DNA from 2 places in the Gorillibacterium terrae genome. Region 2 is predicted to be linked to the other one. Evidence: riboswitches for the same ligand, from Rfam matches in the RefSeq annotation. Region 2 holds a riboswitch; the other holds the start of a gene.
The links. Region 2 has a riboswitch for cyclic di-AMP ahead of ACSEXS_RS21025 (resuscitation-promoting factor). Riboswitches for the same ligand answer to the same signal wherever they lie in the genome.
Positions count from the first base shown of each region.

Region 1 (5,767 bases), on a different contig from region 2:
ATTTCCCCATTCACGGCTCGACCCAGATGACGATCACCTCGCCGGAGGCGGTGGAGTTCACGAAGCCGTACAACATCGAGCGGGTTGTGCTCGGGCGCGAGAACAACCTGAAGCAGATTCGCACGATCGGCGAGCACGCCAAGCAGCCGATGGAAATTTTCGTCCACGGGGCCATCTGCGTCTCGTATTCCGGTCAGTGCCTGACCTCGGAGATGTGGGGCGGACGCTCGGCCAACCGCGGCGAATGCGCCCAGGCCTGCCGCCTCCCCTACGACCTCATGGTCGACGGCGTGCATCAACCGATGGGCGACATCACCTACCTGCTGTCGCCGAAGGACCTGGCGGCGATCGAGCTTGTGCCGGAGCTGATTGAAGCGGGCGTGACGTCCTTCAAGATCGAGGGGCGGATGAAGAGCCCCGAGTACGTGGCCAACGTGACCGCCAAGTATCGGGCGGCCATCGACCGCCATTTTGCCGGAGAGGACGCCGCGCCGTCGGCCGAAGAGCTGCGCGAGCTGCAGCAGAGCTTCTCGCGCGGCTTCACCTACGGCTTCCTGAAGGGGACGAACAACAAAACGCTGGTCGAGGGCACGTTCCCGAAGAGCCGCGGGGTGTACCTCGGCCGCGTCAAGGAAGTGCTCAGGGACGCCGTCCTCTGCGAGCTGGAAGCGCCGCTGAAGCGCGGCGACGGCATCGTCTTCGACGCCGGCGACCCGACGCAGAAGGAAGAGGGCGGGCGGGTCTACGACCTGCGCCGCAAGGGCGTCAAGCTGGAGGGCGAAGCGCCCGGAGGCTTGATCGAGATCGTTCCGGGCCGGAATGACGTCGCCCTCGGCCGGATTCATGTCGGCGATCGCGTCTGGAAGACCAACGATCCGCAGCTCGACAAGCGGCTGCGCCAGACCTTCGAGACCGATAAGCCCTATCGGACCTTCCCGGTTAAGGTCAAGGCGCTGGCTGTGCTGGGAGCGCCGCTCAAGACCTGGTGGACCGATCTGGCCACAGGCACGACCGTACAGGCCGAGTCCGAAGCGCTGCTGGAGCAGGCGCTGAAGCGTCCGCTCGACGAGGCGGTGCTCGCCGAGCAGTTCGGCCGTCTCGGCGGCACCCTGTTCGAGCTGGCGGAGCTCGATGCCGTCCTGACGGACGAGCTGATCGTGCCGGTCCGCGAGCTGAACCGCATCCGCCGCGAAGCAGTCGAAGTCTTGACGGCCGCGCGCGAGCAGCCGCCCGTCTACACGCTGCGCAGCCAAGCCGAGGTGCTCGCGTCCTGCGCCGAAGATGACTTCCGCCCGGAGCAAGCTCTCCGGCAACCGGCGGCGAACGAAACGGCTGGCCTGGCACAAACCGCCGCGCCTAAGCCCGAGCTGACGGTGCTCTGCCGCACGCTGGAGCAGGTGCACGCCGCTCTGGCCGCCGAAGCGGAGTTCCTGTACGCCGACTTCGAATTCATCAAGCAATTCCCGGCGGCGGTGGAAGCCGTGCGGGCGGCGGGCGCCCGGATCGCGCTCGCGACGCCGCGCATTCACATGCCCGGCGAGACCGGCTTCTTCCAGCACATCCTCCGGCTTCGGCCGGATGCGGTGCTCGTGCGCAACACCGGCGCTTTGTACTACTTTATGCGCGAGCGGCAGCTTCATCCCGGTGCGGCTCACCCCGAGCTGATCGGTGACTTTTCGCTCAACGTCGCCAATCACAAGACGGCGGCGCTGTTCCTGGAGGCGGGCCTCAGCCGCATTACGCCTTCCTATGACCTGAACATCCAGCAGATGCTGGACCTCCTGGAGCGGACCGACGCTTCGCGCACGGAGCTGGTGCTTCATCAGCATCTGCCGATGTACCATACCGAGCACTGCGTCTACTGCACCTTCATGAGCGAGGGCACGGATTACACCAACTGCGGACGGCCGTGCGAGAGCCACCGCGCTTCGCTGCGCGACCGGATCGGCATGTCGCATCCCGTCCGGGTGGACGAAGGCTGCCGCAACACCGTCTACAACGCCATCGAGCAGTCCGGAGCGGAGTATCTGCCGCAGTTCCGCGCGCTCGGCGTCCGCCGCTTCCGGGTCGAGTTCCTGGAGGAGACGCCAGAGAAGGTGCGCGAGGTGCTCGGCTTGTACCGGCAGGCGCTCGCCGGGACGATTCCCGGCACGCAGGTCTGGAAAACCCTGAAGGCGACCAACCAGCTCGGCGTCACGCGCGGCCAGCTCGTCAGATAAGCGGGCGCAAACGACGCAAAACGGAGCGCTGCCGACCTAGCGCCAGCCCGGCGAAGAGCGGACGGGAAGAAAGCGTTTTTCAACCCCCGCATTCCCCGGAGAGGGCTTAAGCCCCTTGAGGCCGGGCTTTACAGGAAAGCCCGGCGGGAGTATGATACGTTTCGTGATTACGACACACGCTGAATCCCGAACAGGGAACGGGGGAACCGAGGCGGCGCATGCGCCGCAGGGGTGAATCCGCCGGTGAATACCGGCGGTAGGGCGACTCTCACGTCCGAATCCGACAGCTAACCTCGCAAGCGTCTCGAGAGGGGCTTGTTTGAACGCGCACGCCGATCCGATCGTCCCGTCCAGGGACTTGATAAGGAGAAGCCGCGGGAAAGAGTCTCTTTCCCCGGCTTCTTTTTTGTTGTGCATAAAAGGCTGCCGGTGCTGTACGAACACGTTCAATTCGATCCGAACCGGCGCCCGCGCGCCGGTTCGGATCAACCGGGAGGAATCCAGCCATGAGTCAAGCGACTGCCACAACCGCAGCGAACCGGGACGGCCGGGAAGCCGGCCGGACAGAGGGAAGCTCCGCCGAGCGGGAGGAAGGCCCCGACGCGGCGAGACGGGTGATCGTCTCCGCGCCTGGCCCCGCCGGGGAGCAATTCATCCGCATGCTGAAGTATAAGAAAATCCCCTTCGCCGTCCTGATCAACCACCCCGATCAGAAGGAGCGCCTGGCGAAGCTGGGCGTACAGGATTTTGTTCAGGTGGACACCAAGGTGACGGACCTCGCAGCCGTGGCCGGCGATCCGCCGCGCATGGTCGTGCTGTTCGAGGACAGCCTGAACCTGACCTGCCGCTACCTGAAGCTGTGCAGCACCTGGACCGAGGGGCCGGTCTACGTCATCTCCCAGAACAGCATCCCCCGTCCGATCTATCGCTGCCTCGGCGCCAAGTCGGTCATCTACTCGCGCAGCGGCGAAGTCACGTACCTGCTGCAGGGCGTGACGGGCGTCTAACGCCGGTTAATGCCGCTTCCTGCCAAGCCTCGACACACGGGCACCCCATCCCCCCTACGGGACAGGGTGCCTTTTTGGCATGCCTGCCTACGGACACCCGAAGGATCGGGCAAAGGCTGGCCGACTCGCATACGGACATGCTATTCTGTAATCAAATGGAGAAGCTGACTCTTCTGCGAAAGGAACCGATTTCCTTGAGAACTAGACGCTATCGAATCGCTCTCATCCTGCTGATCGCGGCCGCCTTCGCCCTGCGGCTGGCTTACGCCGTGACGACGGACGGCGGCAAGCTGTCGCATGATGAGAAGAATTATTTGGAGCAGGCCGTCCGCCTGGTGGACAAGGGAGTATATGCCTATAACGAAGACGAGCCCAACGCCCGGGTAACGCCCGGCTACCCGCTGTTTGTGGCGGCCGTGGCAGGGATCGTCGGAACGGACCGTCTAAACGCGGTCGAGAATACCGTCCGCTATCTGCAGTGCGCCGTCGGAGCAGGGGCCGTCTTCCTGTTCTATGCTCTCGGCACCCGGCTGTGGAGCCGGCGGGCCGGGCTCGTCGCCGCCGCCGTCGCGGCCTTTTACCCGACGTATATCTGGTCGCCGCAGCTCATTACGACGGAGACGCTGTTCCTGACGGCATTCCTCGGCATGCTGTACGCCCAGTGGCTGGTCGTGGAAGAGAATCGTCCGCGCGACCATGTCGTCGCGGGCGCGCTGGTCGCCCTGACCGTGCTGATCCGGCCCCAGGTGCTGCCGCTTGCTGTCATTCCGTACGTGTTCCTCTGGGTTCGCGACCGGCGCTTGTATACCCGGGAAATTCTGGCCGCTATCGCAGCCTTCGCCGTCGTCATGCTGCCGTGGTGGCTCCGCAACGCCGTCACGCTGCATGAATTCGTGCTGACCGCCAAGGGAGGCATGGGCAATCCCTTCCTTGCGGGCACCGACCCGTATTTCAAGGGGACGATCGATTGGAACGAGGCGCAGAAGGGCGATCAATTCAAGGAAGGGCTGGAGCGGCTGAAGCAGGGCCTGAAGGACGATCCGTGGCTGTGGATTCGCTGGTTTACCGTCGGCAAATTCATGGTGCTGTTTAAGACGCCGCGTCTGACGCTGCCCGGTCCGCTCGCCGATCTGTTCACGGTGTTTCATCTGATCTTCGCCTGGGTCGGCTGGCTCGCGCTCCTCAGCTTCCGCAGCCGCCCGCTGCGGTTCCTGGCGGCCGGTCTGCTGCTGCTCACGGTCATCCAGCTCGCCTTCATCCCGGTGGCGCGGTACGCTTATCCGCTGTATGCCTTCCTGATGCTCGGCTTCGGCTGGGCGGTGTCGCTGTTGTGGAACCGGCTTCGCGGGGAAGAGCCCCGGGGCTACGGCTATCCGAGCGAATACCGGTTTTGAGCGCGTAGGTGATCTCCGTCCATGAATTCCTGAAGCGCTTGATTCCTCGAATAGATCGGAGGACCAATGGAATACACTCCATCAACGGGCCGTTCTCCATCAAGGAAATGGGTGCCGACGATTTCCATTTGGTTACCGAACAGGGGAAGCTAAGGCTAAACAAACCGGCAGTGGCCCGGATTATGGGGTTGGACAATGGCGATTGCCGGGCAAACCTAGTTGATCGATTCTCGGGTTCAAGGATTGGGTAAAATCTTTTTCATAGGCTTCGCCGCCCTGCAACCTTTTCCAGAATTTCTCGTCTAGAGGGTACGATTCGATAGAATCCCTTACTTGAGGAGGATGAATGAGATGAAGGGTTGGGCAAAAACGGTGGGAGCGGCGCTCCTGGCCAGCAGTTTGATTCTGGGCGGCATGGGACTGAGCGGGGCGCTTAAGGCCCCTGAGAAGGCGCACGCAGAGGAGGCGCAGAAGAACGTGATTCAGGTAACGGGGAACGGTGAGCTGTCCGTGAAGCCGGACATTGTCTATCTGACCATCGGCGTCGACACGACGGCGGCCACGGCGCAGGCGGCACAGCAGGCGAATGCGGCCAAGATGAAGAAGGTGACGGCGGTGCTTAAGGATCAATGGAAAATCGCCGACAAGGACATCCAGACGGTCCAGTTCACGGTCCAGCCGAATTACAGCTACAGCGAAAAGGAAGGCCAGCAGGTCAAGGGCTACAACGCGACCCATACCTTGAAGGTGGCTTACCGCGATCTGGATAAGGTCGGCGCGCTGCTCGACGATGTCTCCAATGCCGGAGCGAACAACATCGGCAACGCCAGCTTCTCGGTGGAAGACCCTGCGGCGTTCGAAGCGCAGGCGCTGGAAAAAGCGATGGCGAACGCGGGCGTGAAGGCCTCGGCGATCGCCAAGGCTGCGAAGCGCAGCCTCGGTCAGGTCACCACGGTTATCCAGCAGGATACCGGAAGCCGTCCGGTGTTCTACGAAGGGGCCATGAAGGCTGCCGCCGCTACTGCCGACGCCGCCGGAACCAGCGTCCAGGCCGGGCAAGTCGACGTGACCGCGCTCGTGACGGTCACGTATGAACTGAATTAATGGAACGTGCTCGCTCCGCCCCGTCCGGGCGGGCGACAACAGG
Region 1 is NZ_JBPPGI010000010.1:22,159-27,925, reverse strand. It holds gene ACSEXS_RS21885 (U32 family peptidase) at 1-2,219, shown strand, start outside; cyclic di-AMP (ydaO/yuaA leader) riboswitch at 2,387-2,537, shown strand; gene ACSEXS_RS21880 (hypothetical protein) at 2,726-3,226, shown strand; gene ACSEXS_RS21875 (ArnT family glycosyltransferase) at 3,421-4,620, shown strand; gene ACSEXS_RS21870 (SIMPL domain-containing protein) at 4,972-5,724, shown strand.
Region 1: it holds a riboswitch for cyclic di-AMP, as region 2 does, so the genes downstream of both, ACSEXS_RS21880 (hypothetical protein) here and ACSEXS_RS21025 (resuscitation-promoting factor) in region 2, are expected to answer to the same signal.

Region 2 (5,767 bases):
TTTCCCGCGCTTCCGAGATCGTCCGCTCGATCAGCGGAGTTCATTCCGGCGAGAGCCAGCTCTACTATCCGGCGGAGCTGCTCCAGGACGACCGCCTGCCGCAGGCGGTGCGGGAGCTGCTGATGAACGGCAAGCGCCGCTCCTAACCCAAGGACGAAGCGCAGGAGAGCCGGTTGTAAGCGAGCGGAAGGGCGGTAGGCGCAGGAGAAGCCGGAGAGGGCAAACCTGCGATCAGCGGGAGGACACCGGCGGCCGGAACGAACGGCGACCGGCAGCGGCCCCCTGGGGCAATCGATCCATTTCCCACAGCAAGATTACCAAAAGGAGACGAAGGCTATGCTTACGGATTCGCATGCGCATCTGAACGCGCCGGAGTTTGACGAAGACCGGGCGGAGACGATCGCCCGGGCCCGGGAGGCGGGAGTGACACGGATCGTCAACATCGGCTTCAACCGTGAGACGATCCCCAGCTCGCTCGCGCTCGCCGAGGCTTATGATTTCATCTGGACGGCGGTCGGCTGGCATCCGCAGGATGCCAAGGACATGCAGCCCGGGGATTTGGAATGGATCGAGGAACTGACGCGGCACGAGAAGGTGGTCGCGATCGGCGAAATCGGGCTCGACTATTACTGGGACACGTCTCCCAAGGACGTGCAGGACCGCGTGTTCCGCGAGCAGATTCGGCTCGCCCGCAAGGTGGGCAAGCCGATCATCATCCACAACCGCGACGCCCATCACGATATCGTCGAGACGCTGAAGCAGGAGAAGGCCGCGGAGGTCGGCGGCATCATGCACTGCTACTCCGGCAGCTGGGAGACGGCGAAGCAGTGCCTCGATATGAATTTCTATATCTCCTTCGGCGGCCCGGTGACGTTCAAGAACGCCCGCCAGCCGAAGGAAGTGCTGGCTCAGGTGCCGCTCGACCGGCTGCTCCTGGAGACGGACTCGCCTTATCTGACGCCGCATCCCTTCCGCGGCAAGCGCAACGAGTCGGCGCACGTGCGGCTCGTCGCCGAGGCGGCGGCCGAGCTCACCGGGCTGTCGGTCGAAGAGATCGCCCGCATCACGACAGAGAACGCCATCCGGCTGCTCGGCATTCGATAAGGAAGGCGCGGTGCTTCGAACGGGTGCCGCAGCCCGATTGACACGTGCAAGCGTTCCCTCGCTTGCAACGGGCCATGTTAAAACAAGCCCCCCGATTCGCCGCAGGTACGGCGAGCCGGGGGGCTTGTTGCTGGAATTCCGCAAGCGTGCGTCCGCATGCGGGTTGAAGGGCTTAAGCGGCGTAGAAGTCATCCCGCCGCCGCTTGCGGCTTTGCACGAGCCCGAGGGCGGCGGCGAAGGCGGCTCCGCCGCAGAAGCAGGCGGCGGCGAGCGGCCAAGCCACTCCGCCGGCAGCCAGGACGAGCGCCAGGACGAGCGCCTGAACCGTCAGCGCGGCCGCGGCGATGCGGCCCGCGGCCGCGCTCGCCGCTCCGGGAGCCAGCGGATACAGGTAGAGCCAGGAGCTGTAGCGGTGATAGCGCGGCAGCGACGCAGCCTGCAGGCCGGACAGCAGCAGGGCCAGGATGAAGCAGGCGAGCTGCGCGGGAGCGGAACGGAAGAGCAGCATCAGCAGCGCGAACACCACGGTTACCCGAAGCGACATGGCAAACGGCTCGCGGCGCAGGTAGGTCTTGGCGAACAGGTAAAGGGGCGCGCTGCCGGGACGAAACGGGAGGCGGTCCGCCAGTCCGGCGAGCACGGCCCGCCGCTTGACGGCCCCGGCCAGCTCCGGCACATCCGTGAACCAGCTCAGGAAGTGAAAGTGCCGGGCCGCGTGCCGCTGCTCGAGGCCGATCAGCCGCTCCCAGGGCAGCGGCAGCTTCCGCCCGGCGGCGAATAGCGCAACCGCGACCGCCCCCAAGGCGACGGCGGCCCCGAGCGCGGCGGCGAGCCCGAAGCGCCAGAGCGCGAAGCTGGCGGCCGCGGCGAGCGCCCAGCGCAGGGCGGCGGCCGTCCGGCCGAGCGCCGGGCTCGTCAGGCGCGGCTGCCCGATGCCCGCGGCCAAGGCGGCCGCTTTAGCCGCGAGCGCGGCGACGAGCGCCGCCGCATAGGCCAGCCGGTCCGGCCCGGCGGCGCGCAGGTAGAGCGGCCACAGCAGCGTGAGTGCCGCTGCCGTGATCAGCGCTTGCTTCACCGCCGCCGAGCGCACGGCGCGCCGGAGGTACGCGGCCATCGCCGGCTCGGCCGGCAGCAGGAACACCCGGTCGGCGCGCTCCAGGTAGGTACGGACCGGGCTCCAGCCGATGGACAGCGCCAGCACCGGGACCGTGATCCAGCGGTACGGGAAGTCGGCGGGCAGCCGGTCGAGCGCCCAGGTGTAGGCGGGCCCGGCGGTGAGCAGGGCGAGCGCCGCCAGCATTCCGGCGCCGCTGCGGAGCACGTCGCGCCAATAGGGCAGCACCCTGCGCAGCCAGCGGGCCCGGCGTTCGCGGTAGAGCGCCGCCGTGTCCAGGCCGGAGCCGCGGACACCGGCCGCCTGACGGCTCGGCGCGCTCATAAGACCCCTCCCTCGCCGCTGCCGCCGACCAAGCGGAAGAAGATCTCGTCGAGTCCGGCGTCTGTGCCGAGTCCGGCTTGGGTGCGGATGTCCGTCAGCGTGCCGCTCGCGGCCATCTCCCCGTGATCCAGCACCACATAGCGGTCGCAGTATTTCTCGATGGTCGAGAGGATGTGCGAGCTGACCAGGAAGCTGCAGCCCTTCTGCTTGAACGCCGCCATCAGCTCGAGCAGCGAGCGGATGCCGAGCGGGTCGAGACCAAGGAAGGGCTCGTCGATGATGTAGAGCGGCGCCTCCGTCAAGAAGGCGTTCATCAGCATCACCTTTTGCCGCATGCCCTTGGAGAGGTGCCGGGAGAAGCTGTCCGCCTTCTCCGTCATACGAAACCGGGCAAGCAGCTCCTTCGAGCGGGTTTCGTACGTGCTTCGGTCCAGCCCGTACACCCGCGCGGTCAGCTCCAGGTGCTCGCGGATCGTCAGCTCCTCGTAGAGCTCCGGGCTCTCCGGCACGAAGGCGAGCGAGCCGCGGTACAGCCCGGGGTCTTCGGTTAGGGTGACGCCGTTCACCCGAATTTCGCCCTGCTCCGGCGTCATCAAACCGAGAATATGCTTGATCGTGGTACTCTTGCCGGCCCCGTTCAGGCCGACCAAGCCGACCATTTCGCCGGACCCCAGAGAAAAGCGGATATTCCGAATGACCGGCTTGCGGTAAATGTATCCCCCGTACAGCCCGTCCACCGTTAAGACCGATTGCATGACAGCGCCTCTCCTCCACAAAAATAATTCAAAAAAACCGCTTCCATTTTTCGTTCGCTCCGCAACTTTTTTGTTCATCAAAACGTTAAAATAGAGACGAATCGAGTCCCCTTTATTATAAACCGGGGATACCGGGAAGCAAGAAAACTATAAAAAACCGAGTATCGCTCCGATTCAGGGCGATTTAGCGAGCATTGGCCTCTTCTCTTTCGGCGATTTCCGCTTATCAGGCGGATTTGGCCCTTTTTTGCTGCATGCGGACCGTTTGGCGCCCTTTACATGTCTCGCCGTCAGGGCGTATCATACATTCAGGATAACTTAATATACCATGCCAATTTTCCAAAAGTTCGCTGAGTTCCATTTGGGAAACGGGGGAACCGCAAGCGAAGGGCCGCTTATCCAAACGGGCCGTTCGCGGGTTTTAGGGGTGAATCGCAAGGGGAGGAGAACGTTCCTGTCCGAGCGTAGGGCGACTCTCTCGTCCGAATCCGTCAGCTAACCTCGTAAGCGTTGAAGAGAGAGGTATTGATCGGGCGGGTCTACGTAGCCACGAGAAGTCCTCTTCTTATGGCTTTTTTGTGTCCAAAATCGCCATGAGAATCTCAAATGGGAAAAAACAGGAACGGAGGTGAGGAAGCGGAAGTGCCGTTTTACGATCTGGCAAATGGTAAACGGAAATTGGCGAAGTGAGAGTTCCGCAATCGAGCGTTCCTTATCGGCGCGGTTGCGAAGCAAGACGACTACCAAAATCCATAGTCACGTCAGATGGAATCATGCATAACAGTCGATGGCGAGGCTTTCAAGGAGGACCGAAACAAGTGGGAGATCAGGCAAACCGAACCCCCCATGAGAAACGATCATCCAGCATGTCCTTCGCATTGCGTTGGAAGCATGAAAACGTGCGCAGGTTTACATTTCTTGCCTTGTTCACCCTCGTGGTGACCACTATGTTTTTCATGTTGCTGAACGGCACCCAGACCAAGAGCGTGGCTCTGGTCGTTAACGGCGAGGAGCAGGTGCTTAAAACCAAGCACCACACCGTCGAGCAGTTGTTGGATGAAGCGAATGTCCAGGTCGGCGCATACGACCGCATCTCGCTGGCGCTGGACGCGCCGCTGAAGCATGGAGACCGGATCGCCATCGAGCGGGCCCGGACGATCGAATTGGACGCAGACGGCAAGGTGCAGACGTTACATACGGTAGCGAAGACCGTAGAAGCCGCATTGGACGAATTCCATATCGCCGTGGACCAAGACGACCGAATCACTCCGTCGCTGACCGCCGCTCTGGCGGAGAACAATCAAGTCAAGATCGTACGCGTCACCAAGGAAAAACAGCAAGTCGCCGTACCCATTGCCTTCAAAACCACCACGAAGCAAGACGCAACGCTGCTTAAAGGCAAGCAGCAGACCCTCCAGGAGGGCAAGGCTGGCAAGAAAATCGTGACCAAGGAAAGAATTTTCGAGAACGGCGTTATGGTCAAGGAAAGCGTCCTTGGCGAAACCATCGCCGCCCAGAGCGTGGCCAAAATCGTTGCAGTCGGAACCAAGAAACCGGTGGTTGCCCTGGCGGCAAAGCCGGCGGTAAAAACAACCGCGAAAACGACCGCGAAAACGACGGCCGCTAAGACAGAGAAAGCAAAGGCGCTCACCGTGGTGAAAGGCGGCGTGCCCATCAGCTATAAGAAGATCTTGAACAACGTAACCCTCACCGCTTATTCCGCAGGCGTTGAATCCACCGGCAAACGGCCGGGCGATTCCGGCTATGGCCTGACCCGCACGGGCACCCGGGTGACGGAGGGACGGACCATTTCCGTCGATCCGAACGTCATTCCGCTCGGCTGGTGGGTCTATATCGAAGGCGTCGGCTACCGGCGGGCCGAGGATACGGGCAGCGCTGTGAAAGGCGCGAAAATTGACGTTTACTATGACAGTGAGGATTACGCCCAGCAGTTTGGCCTCAAGCGAGGCTACACCGTGTATGTGATCGGGCCGAAGAAGCCGACGGTGGAGTAGGTCCGGGCATTGCGCCGGAAGGGGAAAATCCGTATACTTATCTATAACCAAGGAGAGGCCCGGTGCCTCTCCTTTTCGCACGGATTTCCCATTTTTTTGCTGGCGGAACCGTGTTCGAATAAACGGAGGGTTCAGCGCTTTGATAAAGGAAATCATAGTGGTCGAGGGCAAGGACGACACGACAGCCATCCGCCGGGCGGTGGAGGCGGAGACGATCGAGACCGGCGGCTCGGCGATCAACGAAGCCGTCTATCGGCGGATCGAGCGGGCGCAGGCGACGCGCGGCGTCATCATCTTCACCGACCCGGACCATGCGGGGGAACGGCTGCGCAAGCTGATCTCCGCCCGCGTGCCGGGCTGCAAGCACGCTTTCATCACCCAGGAGGAAGGGCGGAGGAAGGACGACATCGGCGTCGAGAATGCGTCGCCGGAGACGATCCGCTCGGCGCTTATGC
Region 2 is NZ_JBPPGI010000008.1:19,077-24,843, forward strand. It holds gene ACSEXS_RS21005 (HD domain-containing protein) at 1-146, shown strand, start outside; gene ACSEXS_RS21010 (TatD family hydrolase) at 337-1,104, shown strand; gene ACSEXS_RS21015 (ABC transporter permease) at 1,277-2,542, opposite strand; gene ACSEXS_RS21020 (ABC transporter ATP-binding protein) at 2,539-3,297, opposite strand; cyclic di-AMP (ydaO/yuaA leader) riboswitch at 3,636-3,822, shown strand; gene ACSEXS_RS21025 (resuscitation-promoting factor) at 4,197-5,312, shown strand; gene rnmV (ribonuclease M5) at 5,452-5,767, shown strand, end outside.